Regions from separate parts of the Neobacillus sp. SRL179 genome, predicted to be linked through region 2. Evidence: riboswitches for the same ligand, from Rfam matches in the RefSeq annotation. Region 2 holds a riboswitch; the other holds the start of a gene.
What was found. A riboswitch is a leader RNA that binds a small molecule or an ion and turns the genes downstream of it on or off. The one in region 2 is predicted to bind preQ1.
Positions count from the first base shown of each region.

Region 1: linked by a shared signal. The riboswitch ahead of AC4E8C_RS04465 (QueT transporter family protein) and the one ahead of queF (preQ(1) synthase) in region 2 are both predicted to bind preQ1.

Region 1 covers NZ_OZ481792.1:906,265-921,331, reverse strand. The annotation lists gene AC4E8C_RS04525 (glycoside hydrolase family 13 protein) at 1-1,188, opposite strand, end outside; gene AC4E8C_RS04520 (LacI family DNA-binding transcriptional regulator) at 1,233-2,261, opposite strand; gene AC4E8C_RS04515 (carbohydrate ABC transporter permease) at 2,330-3,145, opposite strand; gene AC4E8C_RS04510 (carbohydrate ABC transporter permease) at 3,145-4,005, opposite strand; gene AC4E8C_RS04505 (ABC transporter substrate-binding protein) at 4,285-5,589, opposite strand; gene AC4E8C_RS04500 (glycoside hydrolase family 13 protein) at 6,027-7,634, opposite strand; gene AC4E8C_RS04495 (globin domain-containing protein) at 7,890-8,288, opposite strand; gene AC4E8C_RS04490 (DMT family transporter) at 8,475-8,822, shown strand; gene AC4E8C_RS04485 (DMT family transporter) at 8,824-9,138, shown strand; gene AC4E8C_RS04480 (VOC family protein) at 9,709-10,110, opposite strand; gene AC4E8C_RS04475 (hypothetical protein) at 10,413-10,895, opposite strand; gene AC4E8C_RS04470 (VOC family protein) at 11,030-11,395, shown strand; PreQ1 riboswitch class I at 11,500-11,544, shown strand; gene AC4E8C_RS04465 (QueT transporter family protein) at 11,551-12,105, shown strand; gene AC4E8C_RS04460 (hypothetical protein) at 12,161-12,676, opposite strand; gene AC4E8C_RS04455 (DinB family protein) at 13,167-13,691, shown strand; gene AC4E8C_RS04450 (VOC family protein) at 13,937-14,362, shown strand; gene AC4E8C_RS04445 (exonuclease domain-containing protein) at 14,548-15,067, opposite strand, start outside.
Region 2 covers NZ_OZ481792.1:551,940-567,006, reverse strand. The annotation lists gene AC4E8C_RS02790 (ABC transporter ATP-binding protein) at 1-193, shown strand, start outside; gene AC4E8C_RS02785 (FtsX-like permease family protein) at 183-2,129, shown strand; gene AC4E8C_RS02780 (queuosine precursor transporter) at 2,249-2,899, opposite strand; gene queF (preQ(1) synthase) at 2,923-3,423, opposite strand; PreQ1 riboswitch class I at 3,551-3,597, opposite strand; gene AC4E8C_RS02770 (winged helix-turn-helix transcriptional regulator) at 3,675-4,046, opposite strand; gene AC4E8C_RS02765 (MFS transporter) at 4,246-5,442, shown strand; gene AC4E8C_RS02760 (DMT family transporter) at 5,578-6,462, opposite strand; gene AC4E8C_RS02755 (alpha-galactosidase) at 6,599-8,785, opposite strand; gene AC4E8C_RS02750 (DedA family protein) at 8,945-9,547, shown strand; gene AC4E8C_RS02745 (TPM domain-containing protein) at 9,612-10,379, opposite strand; gene AC4E8C_RS02740 (LemA family protein) at 10,379-10,954, opposite strand; gene AC4E8C_RS02735 (NRDE family protein) at 11,260-12,015, opposite strand; gene AC4E8C_RS02730 (DUF3934 family protein) at 12,328-12,480, shown strand; gene AC4E8C_RS02725 (hypothetical protein) at 12,546-12,773, shown strand; gene AC4E8C_RS02720 (VOC family protein) at 12,855-13,703, opposite strand; gene AC4E8C_RS02715 (UDP-glucose dehydrogenase family protein) at 13,980-15,067, shown strand, end outside.

The DNA of each region.
Region 1 (15,067 bases), 350 kb from region 2:
GCCTTTAGCCGTTTCAATCCAGTAGTAATTAATCATTCCAACATCGTTATACTCATCTATCGTTTTAAATTGGACGTTGGTCATCCCAATTTCCTGACCTTGGTAAATAAAAGGAGTTCCCTTCATTAAGAAGTATAGGGCAGCAAGCATTTTGGCACTTTCTTTCCAATACCGTTTGTCATCTCCCCAGGTAGAAACCCGGCGTGGCTGGTCATGGTTTTCAATAAATAGCGCATTCCAGCCTCGACCTTCCAACCCTGTCTGCCACCTAGTTAACACCTTTTTTAATTGACGGACATCAATAACTCCTTCTGCATCCTTATCCCATAAATCTAAAAACTCAAATTGGAAAATCATATTGAAATAACCATTCTCTTCGCCGACCCACTTATCGGCATCCTTGATCCCTACTCCATTGGCCTCGCCAACAGTCATGATGTCATACTTTTTAAATGTCTGTTGAGCCAGCTCCTGCAGCCACTCGTCAATTCCTTCCACATTCATCATATAGGGAAAACAAGGGACATGTGGTAAGTTTATCGGATTAGGCATATCCGGGAGTCCTGGTTTCTTTTTGATATGTGAAATCGCGTCGACCCGAAAACCATCAATTCCTTTATCCAGCCACCAATTAACCATCTCATACAAGGCTTCTCGTACGTTTGGATTTTCCCAATTCAAATCTGGCTGACGGGCTGAGAAGATATGCATAAAATATTGTTCTGTTTTTTCATCGTATTTCCAAGCAGGACCGCTAAAAATAGATTCCCAGTTATTTGGTTCTTTTCCTTCTTTTCCGTCTCTCCAAATGTACCAATCACGCTTGGGATTATCATTGGAGGAACGAGATTCAAGAAACCACGGATGTTCGTCACTTGTATGGTTAATGACTAAATCCAAGATGATTTTCATATCGCGTTGATGAACTTCTCTAAGCAGTTCATCAAAATCTGCCATTGTACCAAATTCATCCATAATGTCCTGATAATCAGAAATATCATAGCCATTATCATCGTTAGGTGATTTATACATAGGCGACAGCCAAATGACATCTATTCCTAACTCTTTTAAGTAATCTAATTTAGATGTTACTCCTTTTAAGTCACCTATTCCGTCCCCATTACTGTCCATAAAGCTGCGGGGATAAACCTGATAGGCAACGGCCTCTTTCCACCATAATTTCTTCATAGTTCAATCCTCACTGACTCAATTTGATGTTGATGTTCCACAGTTTATCTAATGCTGTTTTTTCTACATGATTTCCGTTCGATCAGCTTTGTAGGGATAGTGATCCGTTTCGGCAAAGTTTCAGGATTTTCAATTTTTTCAATTAAACATTGGGTAGCCACATGACCTAATTGAAAAGTGCCAATATCCACTGAAGTGATTGGAGGGTTTGAGTGCTCCGATAACGAGAGGTTATTGAAGCTGATTATTGAAATATCTTTTGGTACTTTTATATTTAGTTTTTGAAGATGACTGATCATTTCATAGGCTAGTAAATCATCCTGGGTAACAATTGCAGTCGGCGGGACATCCATTGACATGAGAGAAAGGATTGACCGAACTCCTTTTTCATTGACCACCTTTTCTTCGACAAGATATTCCTCTTTAATGGGTAAGCCAGCTTCCATTAATGCGGTTTTGTAACCATTCATCCGATCAATCGTCACCACAAAATCTGTATTGATTCCAATATATGCTATATGTTTATGCCCTAGCTCAATCAAATAATTCGTAACTTGTTTCGTAATAAAAATATTATCATTGTCTACATACGTAATTCTTTCCTCATTCACACTAGGTCTCCCCACAACGGTGAAGGGAAACTCTGATTCATCCAAATACTTCATGGTTCTGTCATTTACACGAGAGTATAGGAGAACGATTCCATCAACGCGACGTCCATTTACCATGGACAGCACTTCTTCGTAAATTTCCTCTTCAGTAGAACCAGTAGAAAGATAAATACCGTACTTACTTTCGTGGGCTTTCATGCTGATCCCTCTTAAGACTTCAGGGAAAAATGGATTTCTAAAGGCTTGGTAGGCAGAATTAGGCATGATTACGCCAATGGTTTGCGTGCTTTTTACTACTAAGCTTCGGGCTTGTAAATTAGGATAGTAACCTAATTTCTCCATAACTTCTTTCACACGTTTCTTTGTTTTTTCACTTATTCGAGGGTTATCAGCAATCACTCTTGACACCGTTGAAGGTGCTACATTCGCTTCCCTGGCCACATCCTTAATTGTTACCACCATTTTTTCCCCCTAATACCAAACTTGCTTATATCTTGAATCCTATTTATATAAATATAAGTATAGCTTTTTTATTTAACAGCACCCTCGGAAATTCCTTTAATAATTTCTCTTTGTGCAAAAAAGTACGCAATGATTACAGGAATAATCGCAATCGTTAAACCTGCCAGTGCCAAATGCCATTGCTTTGTGTATTCTCCAAAGAAGAAAAACATCTTTAATGGAATGGTTTCCATCCCCTCTTGGTTGATTACTAATGATGGCAGTAAATAGTCATTCCAGATCCAAATTGTATTTAAAATAGCCACTGTGACTGTAATCGGCTTTAACATTGGAAAGATGATATGCCAAAATATTTGAAAACGATTCGCCCCATCAATGGTTGCTGCTTCATCAAGTGTTTTCGGAATCCCGCTTAATGTACCGTGATACAAGAAGATCGATAAACTTGTTCCAAAGCCAAGATACATAAAAATAATACCGAAGCGATTTAATAATTCCATTTTTCCAAAGATTGTTACAAGTGGAATCATAACTGATTGAAATGGAATCAGCATGGCAGCCACAAACAGAAAGAAAATGATGGTACTCACCTTGCCCTTATTTCTTGAAAGGGCATAGGCTGCCATGGACGAAAATATTACAATGACAACTACACTGACAACCGTAATAAGGAGGGAGTTCAAAAATGTTTGAACAAATTCCAGCTGTGTAAATGCTTCAATATAGTTATCAAAATTCAATGCCGCCGGCAGTTTTAATGTATCTGTAAACATTTCTCTTTTCGTCTTAAGGGAGTTTACGATCATTAAATAGAAAGGCGAAAGCCACAAGAGACCTAATACTATACCGAGAATTTCAACAGACCATTTATTTCTTTGCCTCATTACATTTCAACCTCCCTTTTCTTATTGATGTAAACTTGTGTTAACGAAATGACGGCCACAATGATAAAGAAAATAACAGCTTTTGCTTGAGCATAGGCCATTTCACTTTCTCCAAAGGCTGTTTTAAATATTTCCATTGCCACCATTTGGGTTGAATTGTATGGACCACCCGCTGTCAGCGATAAATTTTGGTCGTAGAGCTTAAACGTATTGGATAAAGTTAAAAACAGACTAACGGTAAATGCAGGTGCGACTAGCGGAAAGATAATAAACCTAAGGCGTTGGAACGAACTTGCTCCATCAATTTCTGCTGCCTCAACAAGTTCAGTAGGCACCCCTTCTAAATAGGAGATATAAATAATCATGATATAACCAGCCATCTGCCAGCTCATTAAAATGACTAATCCCCAGAAACCTGTCTCTGTTGTAGACAGCCATCCTTCTAAACTCTCTATTCCAAATACATTTCCAATCCCAGCGAATACTTTTGTAAAAATGAACTGCCAAATAAATCCAAGGATAAGCCCGCCAATAAGGTTTGGCATGAAAAAGATGGTTCTTAAAAACTTACTGCTTTTAATTTTTGACGTAACAATTAGTGCTAATGCCAGTCCAAAGAAATTGATAAGGATAATAGATACGACTGAAAATTTAACGGTAAACCACAAAGAATCTAGAAATTCCTTATCTTTAAACACATTAATATAGTTTTCAAAGCCGATAAAGCTGCCCACTTCAATACCGTTCCAGTCCGTAAAGGAATAGTAAACTCCATAAACTAAAGGAATGATCACTACCATTGACAAAGCTAAAAGAACGGGAGCAAGAAACAGCCAGTATGATAGATTCTTTGTACGCAACATGTTTGAACCTCCAATGTAATAATCTTGTGTTTTAATGAGAGAAAATGGGCTGGCCAATAAAGACATACCTAGCCCCTGGTTTTAGTCCGACAAGTACGTGATTATAGAAGTTTAAAGATTACTCTTGTTTTTCCTTCACGTAAATGGCTGCTCTTGGTGTTTTACAATGATGTTCGACCACAGTGTGCTGTTTTATGAACCAGCCCCTTGTCTCTCAGTTAATTTAGAAATGGGTCCTCACTTTTACAAGCTGGACCCATTCTGAGTTCATAAAATTTATTTATTTCTTGCCTTTTCCCATTCGTCTTGTGCAGTTTTCACTACTTCATCCCATTTTGCTTCTTTACTCAAATATTTTTGAATTTGAACGCCCAGTTGATTTTCTCCCCAGCCAGTTGGGTAGCCCATGAAGGTCCATCCAATCGTCTTTCCAGCTTGTGAATATTGATAGATTTCTTTTGATAGTGGATCACTTATCTTGGAAGCATCAAAACCATCGTAAGCAGGAATAAACTTAAAGTCGTTAATTACGATTTCTTTACCGGCATCAGAAGTGTATAACCAATCTAAGAATTTCTTTGATTCAGCAATTGTATTTTTGTCTTTATTGCTATTTACGCCCCAATACATTGGAATACCTACAGGAACGGCATCTTCTTTGTAACCTTCAACAGGGATTGGTAATAAACCAATACCATTTGCAGCAAACTCCTCATCTATGCCTGCAATGGAACCGTAAGCCCAGTTACCTTGTTGAATCATCGCTACTTTTTGAAGTGAGAAGAGTTCTTCTACTTGTTTAGCATAGTCAAGACTAACAGTTGGTTGGACAGAATAGTTGTTTTGTAAATCAAGAACCTTTTTAAAGGCATCACCATATTTGAAGTCAACTTTTTTTGCATTATAGGAATTCAATACATTGTTATCAAATTCAGGTGCAAGGAAAGTATTGGATAAGTGTAAGCCTGTTACCCATTTTTCTTTACCAGGTAATGCGAACACTGCCTCAAGACCAAGGTCTTTCTTCTTAGAGTCAAGAGTTTTTACAGCATTTTCAAGATCTGCATAGGTTTTGATTGTTGTTGGGTCAATTCCCGCTTTTTTGAAAACATTTTTATTATAGATAAAGCCATAGCCTTCTTGGTTGTATGGCAATCCAAGTACTTTTCCGTCTTTTGTTACACCATCAAGTGTACCTTTTAGTGCTGCTTTAGACGCTTCTGTATCTGAAAGATCCGCTAATTTCTTTTGCCAATCTTCCACGTCTTGCGGTCCGCCAATGTTGTAAATTGCAGGTTCTTTACCAGATGCAAACTTAGATTTTAAAGCAGCGCCATAATCTTCTCCGCCGCCCACTGTCGTGATATTGATATTTACACCTTTATGGTCAGACTCATATTTCTTCGCAGCTTCTTCAAATTGCTTTTTGAATTCAACTTTGAATTGAAAAACATCAATTGTTACATTGCCTTTTGCATCTTCCTTAGAATTGCCTTTTTCAGCGTTCCCACAACCCGTTAAAAGAAGGCTTAAGGAAAGAACCCCTGCACCAATTCCGGAAAATAACTTTTTCTTATTCATGATTAACCCCCAAATTTTAGATATTTTTTAAATCTAAAAGCTTGTGCAATATGGTCTTTACTCCTTGATTCAACAATGGCTGTTCTTTTTGGTTCGCTTGCGCAATCGTTTGCGCAAAGGAATAAAAAAACATTTTGCTGATCATCACTTACTCTAGGAATATCTCAATCTGCGCTAGACACGGAGAAAACGTTTGCACAAAATAGCAGAAAAACTGTAAAAAATGATTACTTTCATTACATTATCTTTTATACTTTACAGTTAAAATCTACTAAAACCTCCTATTCTGGTTATGTATCGTTAGTGAAACCGTTTGCACTAATCGATAGAGTTATCGTATCACTTTTAAAATGAATGCGCAAACATTTTTTATATTTTTTTAAATAGCTGTGTTGAACTAGAAAAAAGCATTAGGATGCTCCTAATGCTTAACAGTTTTATTTTGTCAGTACGACAACTTCATAGGGGCGCAATATCTTTGAATTTCCTGGTTCATAGTTTGATAGAAGCAGCTTATAAGAAGCTATTTTATTTGCCAGCGTCTCATCATCAACCCTTAGCTCTTCCCCACTAAAATTACACAGAACCAGCAGCCGTTCATTTTCCCATTTTCTCTCATAGGCAAATAAGGCAGGATGTTCTTTGGCTAATAATTCGAAGTCACCCTCCACAATAATATCCATCTCTTTGCGCAGAGCAATTAATTTCTGGTAAAAATAGAAGATGGAGTGTGGATCCTCTAAAGCATTTTTCACATTAATCTCTCTATAGTTGGGGTTCTCCTTGATCCATGGTGTCCCTCTAGTAAAGCCGCCATGTTCACTATCATCCCATTGAACGGGCGTTCTGGCGTTATCTCTTCCCTTTGCATAAATAGAGGCCATGATATCTTCTTCAGAATATCCCATTGATTTGCGTTCGTGGTACATATTGATCGTTTCAATATCACGATAATCCTCCAGCGATTCAAATTTCACATTGGTCATACCAATTTCTTCGCCTTGATATACATACGGCGTCCCTTGCATGAAATGAAGACAGGCAGCTAACATTTTTGCAGATTCAACGCGATATTGCTCATCATTACCGAAACGAGAAACAATCCGAGGCTGGTCATGGTTATTCCAGTACAAACTGTTCCACCCTTTGTTATGTAAGGCAACTTGCCATTTTGTAAGATTCTCTTTTAAATCCACCAAGTTAAGCGGTTTCAAATTCCACTTTCCACCCGGAGCACTATCTAAATCCATGTGTTCAAAGGTAAAAATCATATTCACTTCATTTCGGTCCGCGTTCGTATAAAGAATGGCATCTCCTGGTGCCGTCCCAGGCATTTCTCCGACCGTCATAACAGGATAATGGGACAAAACTTCCTTGTTCATTTCTTGAAGAAATTCATGTATTTTGGGTCCATTCATATAAAACGGACTGCCGTCACCATACATTTGACCTTCTTCTTGTTGACCATCCGGTAATCCTGGTTGTTTGGAAATCATATTGATTACATCCATTCGAAAACCGTCAATTCCTTTATCCAGCCAGAATGTCATCATTTTATATATTTCTGCTCGAAGCTTGGGATTTTCCCAATTAAGGTCAGGCTGTTTTTTCGAAAACAGGTGTAAATAATATACATTGGTCGTTTCATCAAACTCCCACGCAGGGCCGCTGAAAAAAGATCCCCAATTATTAGGTTCCTTACCGTCTTTACCCTCACTCCAGATATAGTAATCACGATATGGGTTAGCTTTTGATTTTTTAGATTCGACAAACCATTTATGTTCATCTGAAGTGTGATTAACGACAAGATCCATGACTAGTTTCATGTCCCGTTTATGGACTTCCGCAAGCATTTGGTCAAAATCAGACATTTCACCGAATTCTTCCATAATCTTTTGATAATCACGAATATCGTAGCCATTATCGTCGTTTGGTGAATCATAAATTGGACTCAGCCAAAGCACATCAACTCCAAGCAATTTCAAATAGTCCAGTTTTTCAATAATCCCCTGGATATCGCCAATTCCATCGCCATCTGAATCCATGAAACTACGCGGATAAATTTGATAGACAACACTTTTTTTCCACCATTGGTCATTATTTTGCACGACACTAACCTCCCAACTATTAAACAAAAACACTATAGCACAAAATGGACCCTTCATCCTAAAAAAAAGAAGTCCCTTATAAAGACAGTCCCTCACCTTAACATTCTATAGCTAACAACCATTCTTGCTCAGCTAATGTATCTGTTATGCAGGGCTTGTCCTTTGGGACATCCTCTTATTTTAATTGTATAATCAATCAGGGCTATTCACCATAATTCCAGCAACTTGTGTAAGTCTCTCATAAAAAGCATGCCCTGCAGGATTTTCATCCAAACCTATTTCATGAAATGCCTCTTTCATACAAAGAAGCCAAGCTTGTGCTCTTTTAGGTGTTACTTCAAACGGAAGATGACGCGCTCTCATTGCCGGAGGTCCGAACTCTTGACTATAAAGGGCTGGTCCTCCCAAAAACTGTGGTAAAAACATCCGCTGTTTGCGTTTAATTTCCTCCATATCCCCTTGAAACAATGGCGCTAATTCAGGATCGTCATAAACGCGCGGGTAAAATGCCTCAACCAATTTATCAATCGTTTCCTGTCCGCCGATTTCACTATAAAGCGATTTAAAATCGTACCCCATTTTCTTCACCATCCACTTTTAATTTTCCCCTAATTTATGTAATTATAATGAATATCGATTGGGAGCAACGTGATTTATATCACACTTTTTCGTCTTAACAACAGTTTCCATCGTTCAAAGAATTACTTTGTTACTTATTGTGGTACTCTAATATCATAGTACTTTTTTTAAGTTGGTACGATTAAGAGGTGTAAAAAAATGAATAAAGCTTGGATCTACGTCGGTTTAACTTGTTTATTTGAATGGATTTGGGTATACGGCTTTTATACGGCTGATAGATGGTGGGAGTGGGCAATTGTTATTGGCGTAATCCTGTATGACTATCATATTCTCCCTAAAGCTTGTCAGACCCTTCCAACCGGAACGGTTTATGCTGTTTTTGCTGGGGTAGGTACGATTGGAACGGTATTAATGGATGTTTACCTGTTTGGCGGAAATTTGAGTCTTGGTAAGGTTCTTTTTATTGTATTGATCATGATTGGTGTTATTGGCTTAAACCTTGCTGACAATCATGAGGATAAAGAAGCTTTGAAAGGAGCTGCATAATATGGGGTGGTTGTTGGTCTTGTTAGCAGCTGCCAGTGAGGTCACCGGTGCTGTCGGTCTTAAATTATATAGCCAACAAAAAAATCTCCGAAACGGCATCCTTTATATTGGTGGGTTCGGTGCATCACTTGCATTTTTATATGGCTCTTTTCAATTCCTTCAGTTAAGTATTGCCTATGCCGTGTGGGTGGGAATTGGTACGGCAGGGGCAATCTTTATTAATATGTTTTTCTTGGGAGAGTCTAAAAATGTCTGGAGGATTATTAGTGTGATCCTGATTATTATTGGGGTAGTGGGGTTGAAGTCGTTATCTTAAGTTAGAATTAGAAGCAGGGAGGTTTACGGTTGCCCCGTGTTCTACGTTTGGTGTCTCATGAATTTTTACTCTGAAAATCTAGATAGTAGACTTCCACATTGGGGTTTGCCTGGATTTTTATCTTGAATCCCGATGTAGAACCCCTCTACGTTGGCGATTCCTCCGATTTTTATTCTACATCCCGATGTAGGACCGCTCTACATCGGCGATTGCTTCGATTTTTGTTCTAAATCCCGATGTAGAACCCCTCTACATCCGCTATTGCTTCGATTTTTATTCTATATCCCGATATAGAACCCCTCTACGTTGGCTATTGCTTCGATTTTTATTCTAAATCCCGATGTAGAACCGCTCTACGTTGGCTATTGCTTCCGTTTTGTTCTAAATCCCGATGTAGAACCCCTCTACATCCGCTATTGCTTCGATTTTTGTTCTAAAACCCGACGTAGAACCGCTCTACGTTGGCTATTGCTTCCGTTTTGTTCTAAATCCCGATGTAGAACCGCTCTACGTAAGGGTGAGCTTCGTTTTTATACTGAATCCCTTCGTAGAACTCCTATACATCGGTCTTTATCTGTGCATTTCCTCTCTCGGTGCCACTAGCTCAACCTTAATCCGATCTGGATCTTCAAAATAAACCGCATAGTGGGAATCTCCTCCTGCAAATGGATGTTTATCTTGATAAAGTACATTTATCCCTTTTTCATTCAACTTAGCAGTTATTTCATCAACCTGATTCTTGGATTTGGCTCGAAAAGCAAGATGATTCAGTCCCACCCTTGAACGATGATAAGGCACATCAAGAAAACGTTTGCTTGCTTGAACAAAAACGATATAAGTTTCTTCATATATCCAACTAATACCCGAGTTCCATTTTTGATACTCTTTGTATCCTAATTCTGATAGTAACCACTCCCAGAATTCGGTTGTCTTTTTTAAGTTAGATACGTAGATTTCAACATGGTGCAGCAATATTATCCACCCCTTTCATAAGAGGGATTGTTCATCTTATTTTCCTAACTCATCCAAAAAAAGCTGGTCTTCGATTATTTTTTTCTCTTGCTCTGTTATGAGCTTGTGTGATTGATAGGTCATTTACCTCTTCTAAATAGCCATTTAAATAAATTATCTACTATTTTATCACGTCTGGGTTATTTCATTTATGTTTTTGTCGCTAGAGAAATAATAAAACGCTGATAACGAAAAGTCACCAGCGTTTACTAGACAGCTTCGCTCCAACAAGATAACTTCTAAAAAATAGAGGTGCGTTGATATTATTTGAAAAATTTTTGAATTATGGTTTTGGGCCTTTTTCGTGTTTTTTCAACTATACTTTGTACCCCATACATGAGAACTGATTTAGCCATAAATAAAATCACCATTTGGTAATGCTTTAATCGAACAAGGGACGCTATCCCCCTCTTTTGTAACAAGAAAACACCAGGATAAGAGAACAAAATGTCTAAGATTAAATTCAATAGCAGATAACGAGAAATCTTTCCAAATGTAAATTTTAATATCCACAATGAGCCAATAAAGAAGGGCCCAATAAGAAAAGGAAGCTCGCCCATTGGGGTTAGTTTCTCATAAAACTTCCACCAAACTCGTTTCCTAGCAACAATACTTTCAATTAAGACCCAAACACAGATAATCAATGCACCAGGGTAAAAACGTCGAATTGCCTTTTTCCCTAACATAGGCAGCGATAACCATGGTAGTAACATCATGGCAAGTAATAACAATTTATTTCTACTCATCACATGCAGTCCTTTTTTGTTTTAGAATGTGCAATATCGAAAAATTTATTTACAAGTTTGGAAAAATATCCTATGTACAGATGAGTACTTATGATTTAATAGAATTGATATGAAAAGGGTAGGTGTTGACCATTATGATACAAAACGTTGGACAAATTGGGGTTCCTGTTAAGGATATTCAACGAGCAATTACATTCTATAAAGATTTACTAGAACTGCCACTGCTGTTTAGTACTGACTCAATGGCTTTCTTTGAGTGCAATGACATCCGCCTTCTGCTCAGCCTGCCAGAGCGAGAACAGTTTGAACATCCTAGTTCGGTAATCTATTTTCAAGTTGGAGATATAAAGGAGACATACCACGTACTACGTGAAAAGGGCGTTGTTTTTGTCGATGAACCTCACATCGTTGCTAAAATGGGGAATACTGAAACATGGATGACGTTCTTTAATGATACAGAAAACAATACCCATGCTTTAATGAGTGAAGTACTTATATAGTTGGTAAAGGATGCTGCTACACTAGGCATCCTTTATTATTTCAAAAAAGTGTCATTGACTGGTGCCTGCTTTTATATTAATATATTAGTTTGCAAGTGTTTTAAATCAACGTGGTTCGAGAACCTCCCACGTAAAAAAACTAAGGAGAAATGAATATGGGAAAAATAAATAATACATTCGCACAACCATTAAGTGCTAATGAAACACCTGCGGTTAATCCCCATAATAAAGTAGCGGGGATTGTCGTCAACGGAATTATTGCAGCATTATACATTGCTGTCTCGGCCTTAATTCAGCCATTTGGATTTACTCAAGTCCAATTCCGCGTATCCGAAATGTTTAATCATTTGATCGTATTTAACAAAAAGTACATTTATGGAATCATATTAGGTGTATTTTTAACAAATTTATTCTTTTCACCCATGAAGGCATATGATCTCATTTTCGGTGTCGGCCAATCAGTTATTGCCTTGCTTATTACTATAGCTTGCGCACGTTTTATCAAAGGCATTTGGACTAGAATGATCGTGAATACCCTCGTTTTCACCTTTACGATGTTCTTAATTGCCCTTGAACTGCATTTAGCATTTGACCTTCCGTTCATGTTTACATGGCTAACAACAGCTGTTGGTGAGTTCGTTGTCATGGCTGTCGGCATGCCGATTATGTACGTGATTAATAAACGTGTTCATTTTGAAAAAAGGGTGTAAAAATAAGAAGAGTTGCTGCCTGATGTGCAGCAACTCTTTATTTTTAATTAAATCCTCACTGCATGCGGTTGTCATCTAATCGGTAAAAAAGGACCTTTTTTTGGTCATGCCAAAATTCAAGGGATTGATGATTTTTTTTATCTACATAGCCTACGATCTCCAGTCCCTGCTCCGTTCGTGTATAATACTTTTCTCCATAAACCTTTTTAACCTTAGAGATTGCATCCCCTACTTTTATTCCCTTCGTGGTCGGTATAGTCCGTGTTTCTACAATAAATCGTAAAATGCCGCCATTGGACTTAGTGGCGATTTCCAGTCCCTCTTGCAGGTTGTAATAGGTATATTGTTTATGATCTCTGCTTTTATAGGTTGGTTTACCATAGATACTTTCAAATTTATCCATCTTGATAGAGTCAAACAAGCTGAGGCCATTAATGTTTTCCGAATGGAGATCTGTATTCTTTGTGTACATGTGATGAAAGGAACGCGGGAAACTGGGCTTTAATAATAAAAATACCGTTAACGCAACTATGGTTAAAAAAACAGCACTAAAAAGTATCTTTTTTGACACGTAACTCTCCCCTTCACTTTACCTAGATAATCTATGTATAAATACATCATAGTATATAGATTATCTAGGTACAATATTTTTTTGTTAAAATAATCCTTTTTTAACAGATTTTCACGTTACGTAATGTTTTTTATATCGAGGCTGGGATGTAACGCTGGTGGCATTTACCGTCTTTGTTCCTTTTTCTTCTCCTCGGGCAATGGAACCCGATTTCATTTCCCCTCTTCCCTCTTTTTCCTTCTCTTCGGGCAATGTAACTCGGTTTCGTTTGAAGACAAACTAGTCACATAAAAAGACCTTAATTTATTCGATTAGTGTGAATATTGTGGTAGTATTGTCTATGGATGGTTATATTTGTCGGGAAGTTCTTTATCTAGAATATAATCTTCTTGTATGTATTTTCTTGAAGAAAAGAATAAAGTGGCAGTTTCTATTAATAGTTTTAATGTGAAGGATAAATAATGCACATTATTGAAGGGAGTAAATGAGAATGATTGAACGTCCTATAGCTAGCGAGTATCCGGAGTATTATCAGCCCTATGTAAATTTGGTTCCTGATGGTGACCTGTTATCCATTCTGAAGGGCCATCTTGCCCAAACAGTGGCAGCTTTAGAAGGAATTTCAGAGGAGGATGGACGTTTTCGATATGCCTCTGGAAAGTGGAGTATCAAAGAGGTATTGGGGCACATGACGGATACAGAAAGAATTATGAGTTACCGCCTGCTCCGCATCGGTCGTGGTGACCAGACTCCATTGGCAGGATTTGAAGAGAACGAGTATATTGAAGGGTCCGAGTTTGATCAACTACCGATTAAAACCATTCTTGAGGATTTTACTGCTACACGTAATGCGACCATAAGTCTCATTAAGAATATGCCATTTTCGGCCTGGGAAAGAAAAGGCTATGCCAATAATCAAGAACAAACCACCCGCGCCATCGCCTGGATTATCACTGGGCATGCAATGCATCATCTAAAAATTATAAACGAAAGATATCTCCCATCAATAAAGTAAACAATGTCTCGGTCGTGTTAATGGTGTCAGGCACTAATAAGTACTCTGCTTTAGTGTAAAGGGTGTCAGGCACCAATTTTTGTGTTGCGAACATTTGTTCTTTGTTTTATAATTTGAATAAGCGGTAATAATGAGAGGTGGATTGTTTAATCCGACTATTGTCTATGAACTGTCTTTCTGTCTAATACTATCGTGATCTTTAGAAAGTAACTGAAACTACTACAGATTAAAGGAGCTGTTTTTTTATGACATTACGATTGATTCCCTATTTGGTGATGAATGGCAATGCGAAAGAAGCTATTGCGTTTTATCAAAGGGCATTGGATGCCCAAGTACTTTTTAGCCAGTCTTTCGGAGAAATGCCGGAGAACCCAGAATTCCCCCTACCCGCGGAAGCAAAGGACCGCATCAGTCACGCAACGATAAAAGTTGGCGAAACAGACCTAATGTTTTCTGATACATTCCCTGGGCAGCCCCATCAAAGCGGAAATCAAGTAACCATCTGTATTACGACTGATGATGCGGAGCAAGCTCGTGCATTTTTTGAAGCCCTATCAGATGGCGGTCAAGTTGGAATGCCGCTCCAAGAAACCTTTTTTAGCCCAGCCTACGGGAGCGTGACAGATAAGTTCGGTGTTAACTTTCAAATTTTCACTGAAGGCAGACAATGATCATTCATTAACTCAGACTCCGTGGAATTTTACATATGTGAAGACGCAAAAGAACGGCCCTGTTGCACCAGTGTGTGCTACAGGACCGTTTTTTTTTTATCATTTAGCTTTTTCCACTATAAATCAAGCTCTTCTTCTACCCCACAATGATTTGATATGCTGCGGTGAGAGATGCTAGGTGGTTATTAGCCCAGTCTTGTTCGTGCGGCAGCGGCTGGCTGATATTTTCTCATTGGTCCCTTTTCGAGTACTTCTTGAAGATATAGATTCCCTTTGGGACTAGTTTTCTTCAGTAACTCCATTAGATATGTAATATCGTCAAGTGCCCTGTGTGTTTGGTAATTTGTGATATCATGTGCTTGCAGGAGCGTCAGAAGTTTTCCATTTGGAAAACCATAGTTCTTCCATGGGATGTTTCTCATTGTACAGTACCACTTTAAATCATTGACTTCCGGATACATATGGTAAAGAAAGCTCCGATCAAAGGAGGCATTATGCGCAAAGACAGAATCAGCGCGATGAAAATAGGTTTTTATCTTACTATCATTAAAGCTTTTCCCTCTTACTAGCTCATATGGGATGCCATGAACCCTATAGGCAGTATCATAATTATTTCGCGCAGTGTTCGACATGGGCTCACGTAATACCGAATCTTCCTCTAGTATCTCAATAATTTCCCCTGAATCCGTACGATAGGAAAATAGC
Region 2 (15,067 bases):
TCAAAATCGAAAAGCCACGATCGTGATGGTGACACATGATCCCGTGGCAGCAAGCTTTAGCAGCAGAGTGGTCTTTATTAAAGATGGGCAAGTTTATACGCAACTAAATAAAGGCGAGCAATCCAGACAGATCTTTTTTAAGGACATTATGAAAACGCAAGGTGTATTAGGTGGTGTTCCTTATGAGCATTAACCAACTGATTTTTCGAAACTTGAAAAAGAATATAAAAAACTATTATCTTTATGTGTTTGCGCTCATCTTTAGTGCTGCCCTTTACTTCGCCTTTGTCACCTTGCAATATGACCCGGCAATGGAGGAAACAAAGGATGGAATAAAAGGTGCGGCGTCCATTCGGGCGGCATCTGTCCTGCTTGTTGCGATTGTATCGATCTTTTTGCTCTATGCTAACAGCATTTTTATTAAACGACGCAGCAAGGAAATCGGCTTATTTCAATTAATCGGGATGACCAAGAATCGAATTTTCAATATCCTAACTGCTGAGAATTTTATTCTCTATTTTGGTTCTTTAGTAATCGGGATATTGATTGGCTTTTCTGTATCGCGATTGATTATAATGATTCTCTTTAAAATTACTGGGATTGATGCGATTGCCGGCCTGCACTTTTCTACAACAGCCCTTGTTCAGACGCTGATTGTTTTTAGTGTCATCTACTTGTTGATTATGCTAATGAACTTTATGTTTATCAAAAGGCAAACGATTCTTTCTTTATTTAGAGTCGTTTCCTCAACAGAAGAAAAAGTCAAAAAAATGTCTGTGGTTGAAATCATTATCGGGATTATTGGATTAATATTGATTGTTTCAGGCTATTATATTTCATCTAAATTATTCGAGGGTTCCTTTACATCAATGGCAGAACTGTTTCTAGCGATGATCTTTATTCTTGCTTCTGTCATTATCGGCACCTACCTATTTTATAAAGGGTCTGTTAGTTTCATTTTCAACATCATTCGGAAAAAGAAGGATGGGTATTTATCCATTAACCAGGTTTTATCCCTGTCTTCAATCATGTTTCGGATGAAATCAAATGCCTTATTATTAACCATTATTACAACCATATCAGCATTGGCGATTGGTTTATTGTCCTTAAGCTATATCTCCTATTATTCAGCTGAAAAGATGGCTGAAAATCAGGTGGCTGCAGATTTTTCGATAAACAATGAAGATGATGCAACAAAATTCACGAAAGCATTAGCGGCGAATAGTATTGCTTTTAATGAGAAAAGGATTGAGGTCATTCAAGTAGCTGCAAATCTTAAAAATATTTTAGATACAAACCTAGAGGGGGTCATGGTTGACCCTAAGGCGCTAACCCTGCCAATGGTTAGTGACCGCGATATTAAGAATATGGATGTGTCAGCAGAGGATACCGTGTTTACTGGTTACAATGATCTGCTGCAGAAGTTTATGAAACTTAAAGATTCTGGTGAGATTGAACTAAAAGGTAAACACGAAACAATCCCCCTCGCTTACTTAGGGCTGAAAAAGGATTTCGTCATTTCCGGTAATTTCACTAACGGCGGCCAGCCGATTGCGATTGTTGATGAGACTGTATTTGAGCGGTTAAAAAAGGATATTAATCCGGCTATTCAGAAGGACACCTCTCTCTTTATTGGGATAACGTTAAAAGATGACTCCCAACTTGAAAAGGCAGATCACCTTTTTAACGAATTGACCCTAAATGAAAAGGAACAGAATGCGTCTCGTTTAGACATCAGCAGTCACCAGAAAAAAACGATGGGGCTCATCATGTTCATCGTCGGCTTTTTAGGACTTACCTTTTTGATTACATCAGGCTGTATTCTTTATTTTAAGCAAATGGGTGAGAGTGAAGAAGAAAAGCCCAATTATACGATTTTACGAAAGCTTGGGTTTACCCAGAGTGATCTGTTAAAAGGCATCCAGGCCAAACAGTTATTCAACTTCGGTATCCCCTTAGTGGTTGGACTATTCCACAGTTATTTCGCCGTTCAGTCAGGATGGTTCCTATTCGGGACAGAAGTATGGACCCCTATGATTCTTGTCATGGTCATCTATACAGGATTGTATTCTATCTTCGGAATCCTCTCTGTTCTTTACTATAAAAAGGTAATAAAAGCGGCATTATAACACTATAGAACAAAAAGAAGCAGCCGTTTTTCACGGCTGCTTCTTTTCGTTTCTTTTCTTTTCTACTCACCATATAGTAATAATGGTGCCTGACACCCTTACTACTATATTAGACTTAGTTATGCTTCTTTTGAGATTTCTTGCCCCGCCTGCCCTATTTGCTTTGAGTCTTGTTTCCTTACAAGATGGACTAGCCCATAGACTAGTGGCGTTGTTAGAATTGAGGCAAGAAACTTAAATATATATTGAGTCAGAATGAGGCTGCCTAGGATAGCCAGTGGCATGGTTCCGTAGAAAGCAATTGTAATAAAGATGGTGGTATCAATTAATTGGCTCAGCATGGTGGACGCATTGTTACGTAACCACAGCTTTTTTGACCCATGAACACTCTTTAATTTATTAAACACAAACACATCCAAGTTTTGACTAACAGCATAGGATATTAAACTTGCAATAATAACACGGAAACTTCCATTTAAGATGGTTTCGAATGCCTTTTGCTCTTGGAAGACTGGCGCTGCCGGTAAATGAATCGAAATCGTAATGAAGATGAGAGCAAGGACTTGGGTAACCAGCCCTGCATTCACTGTTCTGCGCCCTTCCTTTTTTCCATAAACCTCTACAATGACATCAATTAGCGGATATGTAAAAATATAAACAACCACCGCAGCCGGAAGCATCGCCCATTCCCCAATGCTAAATAACTTAACAGCTACGATATTAGCTAAAATTAATAACCCTACAAAAATTCCATTCAAATAAAATATCATTTCTTTCTTCCTTCCCCTAACATTTATCGATTGTCGACCTTTTCTGGATAAAGGTCATGGTTCATCAAGCGATAATGAGCCATTTCCTCGTATTTGGTACCTGGCTTCCCGTAATTGCACCAAGGGTCAATCGAAATTCCGCCACGCGGTGTGAATTTTCCCCAAACCTCAATATAGCGGGGATCGAGCAAGTTAATTAAGTCATTCATGATGATATTCACACAATCCTCATGGAAATCTCCATGATTCCTAAAGCTAAACAAATATAATTTTAACGATTTGCTTTCTACAATCTTTTGATTCGGGACATATGAAATATACATCGTCGCAAAATCAGGCTGACGGGTCAGCGGGCACAAACTCGTAAACTCCGGACAATTAAATTTTACAAAATAATCTCGTTCCGGATGGAGGTTATCCACTGCCTCCAATACCTCCGGTGCATATTCAAATGAATAGGTCGTCCCTTGATTACCTAAAAGTGTTAAATCCTTTAATCCTTCTGTAGGCTTACGGCCAGACATAAAAAAACCCCCTGTAAAATGTGTCCCCACACTTTTTTCAAGAGAGTCTCTACTGATAATTCTATACAAACATTAGGGATAAAAAACAAAAAGGCCACGTCCAATATGGACATGGCCGACTAGTCATGTATCCATAGTTTTTTATAGAGGGTATCAGCTATGAACCTCTCCCGTTCAAGTACGGGTATGATTTTCTTCTTCCTATCTTAAAGAACTGATTGAAAAACGTCAAATAAAAGTTTTAGGTATTTTCATTTAAGCTGTTCGTTTAAAACATTTTCTTCTAAGACAGAAAATTTATCGCCATATACTTTGGTGATATGGTTTTCTCCCCAGGTACATAATGCACTTAATATACTTTCTAGGCTCCACCCATAGTCACTTAATTCATACTCTACTTTCGGCGGGACTTGATTGTATACAATTCTATTTATAACACCATCTTCCTCTAATTCCCGTAATTGCTGGGTTAACATCTTTTGAGTGATGTCTGGCATGAGGCGTTTTAATTCGCTTGTCCGTTTTTTGCCATGCGTCAAATGACAGAGAATCACGCATTTCCACTTTCCTCCGATTACCTCAAGTGTAGCCTCTACCGATATATTGTATTTCTTTTTTTTCATATGAACTCCTCCATTTTTGAAGGCACAAAAAAGTAACTATATAACTTATAGGTACCTATATCACTTTAAAGTGCGTACTTCCTATTTAATTACCTATATCCCATAATAACATTTGCCGGTTGGAATTTCTTGTATTTAATAGTCTGTTATAAATCACGCCCCTTCATTCAAGGGACAATATTTAGGAGGAGATAATCAAATGTCAATAGATCAACGTAGAAGTACCTTCGCGCTGCTCGCGTTAGCCGTGAGTGCGTTTGCCATTGGAACCACTGAATTTATCAGTGTCGGATTATTACCGCTAATAGCGGGAGATTTACACATATCTGTAACAACAGCCGGCTTAACGGTTTCTTTATATGCTTTAGGAGTAACATTTGGGGCGCCAATTTTAACAGCTGTTACATCCCGGATGTCCCGAAAGGCCTTATTACTTTGGATTATGGTTATTTTTATCATCGGAAACAGTCTTGCAGCTAGTGCAGGAAGCATTGGGGTTTTATTAGCCGCCCGAGTGATTTCTGCCTTTTCACATGGTGTCTTTATGTCAATCGGCTCGACGATTGCGGCAGATTTAGTGCCCGAAAACAAGAGAGCTAGTGCAATCTCCATTATGTTTTCAGGATTAACGGTTGCGACTGTGACAGGAGTACCTTTTGGTACCTTCATTGGACAGCAATTCGGCTGGAGAATGGCATTTATCATCATTATTATTATTGGAGTTATCGCTTTTTTTGCCAACAGCATCCTTGTTCCCTCTGATTTACAAAAAGCGAATCGAGCCACGTTTCGTGATCAAGTGAAGTTGGTAACGAATGGACGGTTATTACTTTTATTTATTATTACTGCGTTGGGTTATGGAGGGACGTTTGTGGTCTTCACTTATTTGTCGCCGATCCTGCAGGATGTAACAGGATTTAAAGAAGGAACTGTGGCCTTGATTCTGCTTGTTTACGGCATTGCCATTGCCATTGGGAATATGGTTGGCGGAAAGCTGTCAAATCATAATCCAATTAGAGCATTGTTTTATATGTTCATAGTCCAAGCAGTTGTCTTATTTGTCCTGCAATTTACCGCTCCCTTTAAAATCGCAGGATTAATCACGATTATCTTTATGGGTCTCTTGGCGTTTATGAATGTTCCTGGACTGCAGGTGTATGTCGTCATGTTAGCAGAGCGGTTTGTGCCTACGGCGGTGGATGTAGCTTCCGCTATTAATATTGCTGCCTTTAATGCTGGTATTGCGATTGGCTCCTACTTAGGCGGCATCATCACGAATTCTATTGGACTGATTCACACTACTTGGATTGGGGCATTGATGGTTCTAGGTGCGGTCATCCTTACAGGCTGGAGTCGGATTCTTGAAAGATCGGATTCTCGAAAGAAAAGACAGTAATTAGGTGGTGTCAGGCACCAATAAATGGGTTATCACGGTGGCAGAGTTACGAAGGGTGTCAGGCACCAATAAAGGCACCAGTAAGTAAGATTGCAAAGGGTGGAACCCTTTGCAATCAATTATTTATTTCCTTACTTACCTTGTTACTTCCTTTAATTTATCCCTTTTAAAAAAAGGAAGCTTTGTTTCTGATATGATAATAGCACTTAGAATGAGGATGGCACCAAATAGCATTTTGATGGTCAGCACTTCGTGTAAAATAATAACGGAAAATACCATGCCCCAAAATGATTCTGTTGAAAGAATAATGGCAGCCTTTGTTTCTGAAATCCATTTTTGCGCAACGGATTGCAACAAAAAGGCAATCGTTGTCGAAAAGATCCCAAGGTATAGTAGTGACAACATCCCATCCATCTCGACTGCATGGAAGGTTTCTCCTTTGAAAAAGACAACCACAAATCCAATGACAGCCGCGGTCATCATTTGGATAAGCGTTAAAAGAATCGGATCTGAATCTTTCACAAATTTGGCCGTATAGAATATGTGGAAGGCAAAGCCTACCGCACAGCCTAATGTCAGCAAATCCCCCATATTGATTTCAGAGGATAGTTTCAGTGATAACACACCGACGCCAACCATTGCCAATATTGCCCCTGTCAGTTCGTAGTAGTCCATTTTTCTTTTATACAATAGCAAGCCAATCAGCGGAACAATGACGACATTTACAGCTGTTAAAAAAGCATTTTTAGATGGCGTCGTAAATTGAAGTCCGACTGTTTGCAGTGCAAACGCCAAATATAAAAAGATCCCCAATATCGATCCTTTGATGATTGTACTTTTATTAATCACTTTTAATCTTTTATGAAAAATAATGCTTAAAATGACAGCTCCAACTAAAAATCTTCCAGCTAAAATCTGATATGGAGTAAAGTACTCCAATGAGATGGCGCTCGCTACAAAGCCGCTTCCCCAAATAATTGCTGTAATCGTAAGAGCAAGTTCCCCCATGTACTTGCGCATTTAATCCCCCCTGATATTACACATAAACTCATTTTAATCTATACCTATTCTAAATGTAATCATTTTTTCTTTAACCGCTTATTATTGGAAAGGGCAGGCTGAGACAGTGTAACTTGGCCGCATAGAAATAGCTGACTTAAAAAGCTTTAATGTGAAAAATAAATGAAGAAAAGTCCTTTTTAATAAGCGGCATGGATAATCCAATCTTCATTAATTCGTCTCCCACGTACGGATTCTGACTGCTGTTTATTTTGTAATTAACGTTTGGATTCAGCCCGCGTAGTTTAAGACGTAGAAAAGGCGGATTGGGTGTTGCCAGTGTCTTGTAGTAAAAAACAACCGCCTGCTCTTGATTTTCCGCTACATACATCCAGGCCGTGTCCATTCCGTCAAATGGACTTAGCAGCCTATACTGGTCACCAAACAGCACAATATTCTTTATGTTATGATAAAGACTGATTTGCTGGCGCACAACTGTTTTATCATCAATACTGAGTTTATCGACATTTAGTTCGAATCCTAAATTGGCTGCCATCGCCACATGACACCTCATTTGAAGAGGTGTTATTCTTCCTGTCTGATGGTTCGGCACAGCTGAAACATGCGCCCCCATCGTGATCGCCGGATAAACAAGGCTTGTTCCATATTGGATTTTCAGCCTCTCAACAGCATCTGTATTATCACTCGTCCACGTTTGAGGCATGTAATAAAGCATCCCTGGATCAAATCGGCCGCCACCGCCCGAGCAGCTTTCAAACAAAATCTTAGGAAAGCACTGGGTTACTTTTTCTAAAACTCGATACAGACCCAGCATATAGCGATGTGCAGTTTCCTTTTGCCTTTCTGGTGGCAGTGCTGCAGATCCCACCTCTGTCATATTTCGGTTCATATCCCATTTCACATAGCTAATCGGAGCACTCTGGAAGAGATTTATCAGCGTTTCGATAAGCCATTCACACACGTCCTCCCGACTTAAATCCAGGACGAGCTGGTTCCGCGATAAGGTCCGATTTCTCCCCTTCACATGAAGACACCAATCAGGATGCTTGCGGTACAATTCACTGTCGGGGGAAACCATTTCCGGTTCGACCCACAGTCCAAATCGCATCCCCTTCTGGTTGACGTAATCAGCTAATCCCTTTAAGCCGTGCGGCAGTTTGGTTCGATTAACAACCCAATCACCTAGGGAGCTTTTATCATTATCGCGATGCCCGAACCAGCCGTCATCCAGAACAAAAAGCTCAATCCCCAGGCCTTTCGCTGCATCAGCGATGTCTTTTAATTTTTTTTCATTAAAATTAAAGTAGGTTGCTTCCCAATTATTAATAAGAACGGGACGTGCTTGGTCACGAAAGGGGCCCCGGCACACTCTTTTCCGCAATAGTTGATGAAACGTTCTCGACATTCCGCCAAGCCCTTCAGCAGAATACACCATGATGGCTTCAGGTGTCTGGAACGTTTCCCTGGGCAGAAGCAGCCAGGCAAAGTCAAATGGATTCAGTCCGATACTGAGTCTTGCTGTGTCAAAAGGATCCACCTCGATGGATGCTTGGAAATTCCCACTATAGACAAGACTAATGCCATAAACATCGCCATACTCTTCGTTAGCAGCTTTTGACAGCAAGGCTATAAAGGGATTATGCTGATGGCTGCTAGCCCCTCTAGCAGAGGAAATCATTTGAACTCCATGCTGTAAGGATGACCGTTCCATATGGCGCTCTCGTGCCCACGCACCGTGGAGATGGAGCCAGTCCCAATGGGAACTATGGAAATCAACCGACATGCTCATGCATTTTTGAATTTCTACTTTATGACTGCCAAGGTTCTCAACCTGAACTGATCTAGTAATTACCGCAAAGTCGCGAAATATCGTATAACTTAGATTCAGTCCCACGCCAAGAAGTGAGTCTACTAATGTGATTACAAGTGTATCTGCTTCTGCCTCATCTTCCACATAGGCCGATGGCAGTCCCTGTAACGGACGTTTTCCTTTATATATTTCATAGGAATCATACACAAACTCTGTAATAGTCGATCCATCATCTGATCGCAGCTGATAGGCAGGAGCACGAAAATCTCCGTTTCCAAAAGCAGGGTATTCCTGCGGTAGTGTATCTAGCGAGAACTGGGGGTCGGCTGCTAGATTGGAAGGCGAAAAAGCTCTTCCCTTAAATGCTAGAATCTTTGATGGCTGGAGAACGTGCACCCGCTCCCCCCAATATAAATGGGCCAAATACTTCCCATGAACAAGCTGAATCATATAACTCATCGTATGGTTATATAAATGAAAAACCTGATCTGCCACATTAAACTCAATCGGCATAAATATCCCCCTCCAACCTCCTAAAGACCTCTTTCCACTATATTCACACCCAATATAAAAAATGGGTGTCAGGCACCGAATAAAGTTATCAAATATGTAAATGATAACAATGAAAAATTTTCTTTCTGGTTTTTCCAGATTTGATGAGGGTGTACGGTAATGGATCATTTGAATCAGTTGATTGAGCAGTTTGGTTATCTGGGCATTACGTTGGCTTTAATGGGCGGGATTATTGGATTACCGATTCCAGATGAGTTCATGCTCACCTATGTGGGCTATACGGTTTTTGCAGGTAATCTGGCATACTTTCCTTCTCTTTTATGTGCCTATATCGGGTCAAGTATTGGTATAACCGTCAGCTTTATATTAGGTCTTAAATTAGGCATACCGTTTTTACATAAGTTTGGTCCCAAATTGCACATTAGTGTAGCAAGGATTGAACAAACTAGGAAATTATTTAACAAATTCGGTCCATTTCTTCTTGTCATCGGCTTTTTTATTCCTGGTGTCCGGCACATCACAGCGTATCTTGCCGGCATCAACAATTATTCCTATAAAAAGTTTGCCTTATTTGCCTATGTTGGAGCAACGATCTGGTGTTTTACGTTTATCACGTTGGGAAGAGTGCTTGGAGGAAATTGGGTGTATGTTGGCAGTTATCTTTCAAGGTACAGTGTTTATTTCATCCTTCTATTTCTATTTGGAATTATTTTTTATTTTTCCTATCGCAGGAAAAGACGAGTGGTGAAAGACATTTCTTAATGAGCAGAAAAAAGATGCCCTCCACATGAGAGCATCTTTCTTATTTGAGTCCCGATAACCCATTTTACCAGCCGCGGCTGGCACCGCCTCCGCCAGACGAGCCGCCTCCGCCTCCACGAGAACCACCGCCTCCGCCTCTGCCGCCGCCACGGCCAATGATGGAGAGAAGCAGATAGGTAAGAGTTCCGCCAAAAAACTTAAAGTCTAGAAAGACCACTACGAGGACCACAATAATCAAGAGCCAAGAAGGAATCCCTATTCCTTCATCCGACGGCACAGCTTGATTAGGGGCTGGGGCTGGTGTTGTTTCCTGGCCGCCCTCGATTCCATATTCGGCGAATACTTCATTAGACAATGCTTTAAAGGTCTCTGTGACTGCTTTATTCGGCTGTTGGTTTTTCAAATAGGGAATAGCATATTCATCCAAAATCCGGCCCGCTTTGGCATCAGGAATTCTCCCCTCAAGCCCATAGCCAACCTCGATTCTCACCTTACGTTCATTCATGGCTAAAACGAGCAAGACCCCGTTATCTTTCTCTTTGCTGCCAATTCCATATTGCCGAAATGCCTTATTGGCATAGTCTTCGATTGCTTGGTCACCAATGGTTGGTACGGTTAAAACAGCCACTTGCGCTGTTGTTTGATCTTCAATGCTTCTGCCTAGGTTGATTAGTTCAGCTTTTTCTGTTTCAGTTAAAACATTGGCAAAATCCTGTACATAAATATCTCCCACTGGAGCAGGAATTTTGATATCCTCAGCCAGTGCATTTGCTGCACCCAGAAAAAAAGTGAAAAACATCAATAAGGAGCTGAAGACCTTCTTAGCGTCCATTACCCGTTGCCCCCAAAATCAACTTTTGGAGCTTGTTGGGCTTGAGGATCCGCTTTGAAATATTCCTTTTGATCAAAACCGCCAATACCGGCAATAATGGAACCTGGAAATCTCTTTACCTTTTTATTAAAGACTGCAACCTGTTCGTTGTAATCCTTTCGCGCGACAGCGATTCTATTTTCTGTTCCCGCCAGTTCATCCATTAATTGGGTAAATTGTTGGTCTGCTTTAAGGTTTGGGTAATTTTCCACCACCACGAGTAATCGGCTTAATGCACCAGACAATTCAGCGTTAGCCGTTGCTTCCTCCTCAGGCGTTTTCGCACCAGCTAACCGTGCTCGCGCATCTGATATAGAAGCAATGACTTCCTTTTCATGTGAAGCATAACCTTTTACGGTGTTTACTAAGTTCGGGATTAAATCCAGCCTTCTTTGCAGCTGATTTTCAATTTGAGCATGTGACTGGTTCACGTCTTCTTCGAGATTAACAAAACCGTTATAGCTGGACATGAACATGAGGCCGAAAATAACAATGATGGCGACCACAATTCCTATTCCTAACCACCCTTTTTTCATTCTAACCACGCTCCTTTCTCACCTTATAGTATATATCACTTGATATATAAGTTCCCATTATCAGCAATAAAAAAACAACAGCGAGTTAATCAAACGTTTGATTAGTTTTTTCCTGAAGTATAATTCCGTTGAAAACCTTATCTATCAACGGTTAAGCCCTATTTAATCAAACGTTTAATTAGTTTTTCACCCACGATGATTTTTTTAATCAAACGTTTGGTTAGTTTTTGAAAGTCAGTCTCAGCATACTCTCATGCTCATTTAATCAAACGTTTGATTAGTTTTTTTGTAAAAAAACTCCATAATTATAACTTAATCATATATTGTTGTTCTTTGACCCCTTCACTTGAAAAGACCCGTTCCATATATTTGATTTCTTTATCTGACATCAATAAGACAGTGGAGCTTCTCGTTCCATAATCCTTACTCTTGATAAACAGTGGGGAAAGCATCCTTTCCACATCTAGAGAAACTCCCGTGTTCGGAAGCAAATCATCTGGGGCTGGGTCAGCCTGTTGAAGAAGTGCAAATAGCTCTTCCGCTAGATTCTCCTGTTTCCCGCTTATTATCGTTAAAATACCCTCCTTACCTTTTTGTACCTTTGGCCAACTGGTATTTAATAAATGATTGCTGACACCGTGAATTCCCGGTCCAATCTTTACTAATTCCTGGCCGATATTTGAAACATAATATAACTCTTTAGCGTCGCCTGCTAAAAGATTATAACCAGGGTATAAATCCTTACAACTCCCCAGTCGTTCCATATAATTCTTTATATCCCCCTTATATGTAAGGGCACCAGCCACTAACTCTCCGCGTGATTGTTTTCCAACAGATGTCTCTTTAGGGTTTCGATAATTAGTCAATGCAGCAAATCGTCCACCCGTCGTCACACCCATCCAAGTTCCCATTTTTTCTAAATCACGTCCCGCTAATATGTTGGGCTGGTCATCCCAATAATGAACAGGAGCAGTTGGCCGTTGATAGGCCTCATCACGATTTGCAGCTACGATGAGCTTATATTCTTTATGAACTTGGTGGGCAAACAGGATTAAACACACGAAAAATCACGACCTTTAGTTAAAATTTAAAGCAGGGGTTCTCCTATTTTACTGGAAAAGCCTTCCTCCCATATTCTTTATTCGGCACATTCTTAACAAAACCTCTATTAAACAATACGTAAGACGTAATATTGGTGTCAGGCACCCGAATTATTTTCCCCGTTTCGAAGAAAATAATATTGTTGTTATTTTTACCTTGCAGTTTGTTATGTGGTAGGCATGATTTTATGATTTATCTGACGACTGGTTGGGATTTATGGTAAACTAGGCCACGACTTGTATTAGAATTTAGAATCATAATGGAGTGGTTGTATGGGTAATGCTAAAGGGAAAAGTGGAACAGGCAGAGGAACTGGAAAGAAGGGGTGGAATCGCTGGAAAGCTAGTGCCAATAAAGCAAAAAGTGCGAAACCCTATGTCAGTAAGAGTGGGAAAAAACCAGCTGCATCTGACAACAACGAATAATGAACAGAAACACCATAGCGAGATGTAGTTTAAGATGGCAAACATTATAATGAGGAGGTCCTCTCATGTCAGAATTAGAGCCTTTAGAATATGAAACGGGTACTGCTATTCGTGATTATGACATTATTTCGATTAATCAAACCACAGATGGTTACGAAGTACTTCTGGATGTAAATCTTGACAGTGGCTACTCTCTTGCAAGAACAAAGTTAGAAATTTCAAACGAGGACTTAACAGGTTATGAAACCAATGAAATAGAAGAAGGTATTAAGTTTGCCTTGGGTTTTTTTTAACTAATACCCGTAATAGGATTGCATGCGTAAGGCCCCAAACCCTGTGAATGGATTTGAGGCCTTTTTCTGTCACCTAACATCTTATAAAACCACTAAACGGATTTGATTGCCTGATGGATCATTGGTTACGTAAAACTCTGCTTCCTGGCTAACCGGCGCCCCTAATTGCTCTAGTTGTTTAATAACACTCTCTCTTGCTGCTTGATCTGGGAACACAAGTGTATACCAATTTAGCCCTACACTATTTTTCGGTGGAACCGGTGCTCCCACTCCCTGCCATGTATTGATGGCAATATGGTGATGATATCCTCCAGTAGATAGAAACGCCGCCTGAGGATAGTAGCTAACTACGTCAAAGCCAAGCCCTTTTGTGTAAAATTCTTCTGCTTTTTTTAGATCCCCTACGTGAAGATGAATATGCCCCATTACTGTCCCAGCTGGCAGCCCGGTCCATTCGGCATTACTTTCCGCAAGAATTCCTTCTGCATCAATCTGTTCCGTTGCCATGTCCACTAAACCGTTTTTCCATGTCCACTCTGAAGATGGCCGGTCACGATAAACTTCAATCCCATTCCCATCAGGATCATTAAGGTATAAGGCCTCACTCACATAATGATCCCCCGCTCCTAATGGATAACCTGTTTGAAGGATATGCCGTAAAAATACCGATAAATCTGCGCGGGATGGCAGCAAAATAGCAAAGTGGTACAACCCTGATGTTTTTTCTGTCTTAGGAATCACATCAATCGGCTCATCAATCGTTAATAATGGTGTTTTTCCATCCGTAGTTAGTACAGCTTTCCGCTCCGTTTTTTCCAATAATTTAAGACCAAGGATTTGTTGATAAAAAGTTAGTGAATACTCCAGATTTTTTACCTTAATATTTACCTCACCGACATACACATTTGGTTCCTGATGAAATTTTTCCATACCTCTCACTACCCTTCTTATATTCTTAATATGGTTAGATTTTTTAAAATCATTTATGTTAAAAAGCGAATTCCAAATTCACCTGCGACTGATTTGCTATGTTTAGAGTGTAACTTATTTTTATCTCGAATTCAAGTATTTTAAATTTAAAGTATTTTTACAAAGACTCTCATGATTATAACTACACACAGTCTTTACACTCTCTTTACACCAGGTTAAGAAAAAATCCATCAATAACTAATACAATGAAAGTAACAAACACACTGGAGGGATTGGATGAAGGTAACTGTTGCTGGAGCAGGATATGTAGGAGTGGTTACAAGTGCTTGTTTAGCAGAATTAGGGCATCAGGTGACGTGTATTGACATTCAACAAGAGAAAATAAACCTGCTTCAATCTGGCCATTCTACGATTTATGAACCAGGCCTAGATACTCTTTTAGAAAAAAATCTACGAAAAAAACAGTTACATTTTACCACCAATCCGCATCACGCCTACGCGGAGGCTGAACTAATTTTCATTGCTGTAGGAACACCCGCAACGCACGATGGATCAGCGGACTTAAAATACATACATGTGGCTGCCCACACCATCGCCAACTACATTCAGCGAGATGTGATTATCTGTACAAAAAGTACAGTGCCGGTCGGTACGAATGACCTCATTCAACAAATCATTGACAGTAGGAAACCTCCAAATCTGCAGGCAGAAGTGGCGGCCAATCCTGAATTTCTGCGGGAGGGCCGGGCTGTTCTTGATTTTTTCCATGGAGACCGAATTGTGATTGGAACCAGCTCACCTGAAACAGCTGCCTTTTTGGAACAATTTTATCAGCCTCTGGAAATCCCAATTATGAAAACCGACATTAGAAGTGCAGAAATGATTAAATACGCAGCAAATGCATTTTTAGCAACAAAAATTAGTTTTATCAATGAGATTGCAAATATTTGTGAAACGGTGGGAGCAAACATAGATGAAGTGGCCTTTGGCATTGGACAGGATAAACGGATTGGACCGCACTTCCTCAAAGCTGGCATTGGTTATGGCGGCTCCTGTTTTCCAAAGGATACAAAGGCACTAGTACAGCTCGGAGGAAATAAAAAGAAGTCCTTGCGCTTGCTTGAAGCCGTCATTGAAGTAAATAATCTTCAGCAATCACTGCCCGTTTTAATGGCACGGGAAACGGTTGGCACGTTAGAAGGGAAAAAAATTGCCTTACTCGGTTTAGCTTTTAAAGCTGATACAGATGACGTCAGGGAGTCAGCCGCACTAACCATTGTAAAAGATTTATTGGATGAAGGAGCAGTTGTTACCGCCTATGACCCCATTGCCATTCCGAACGCCAGGAAAATCTTAGGAAACAC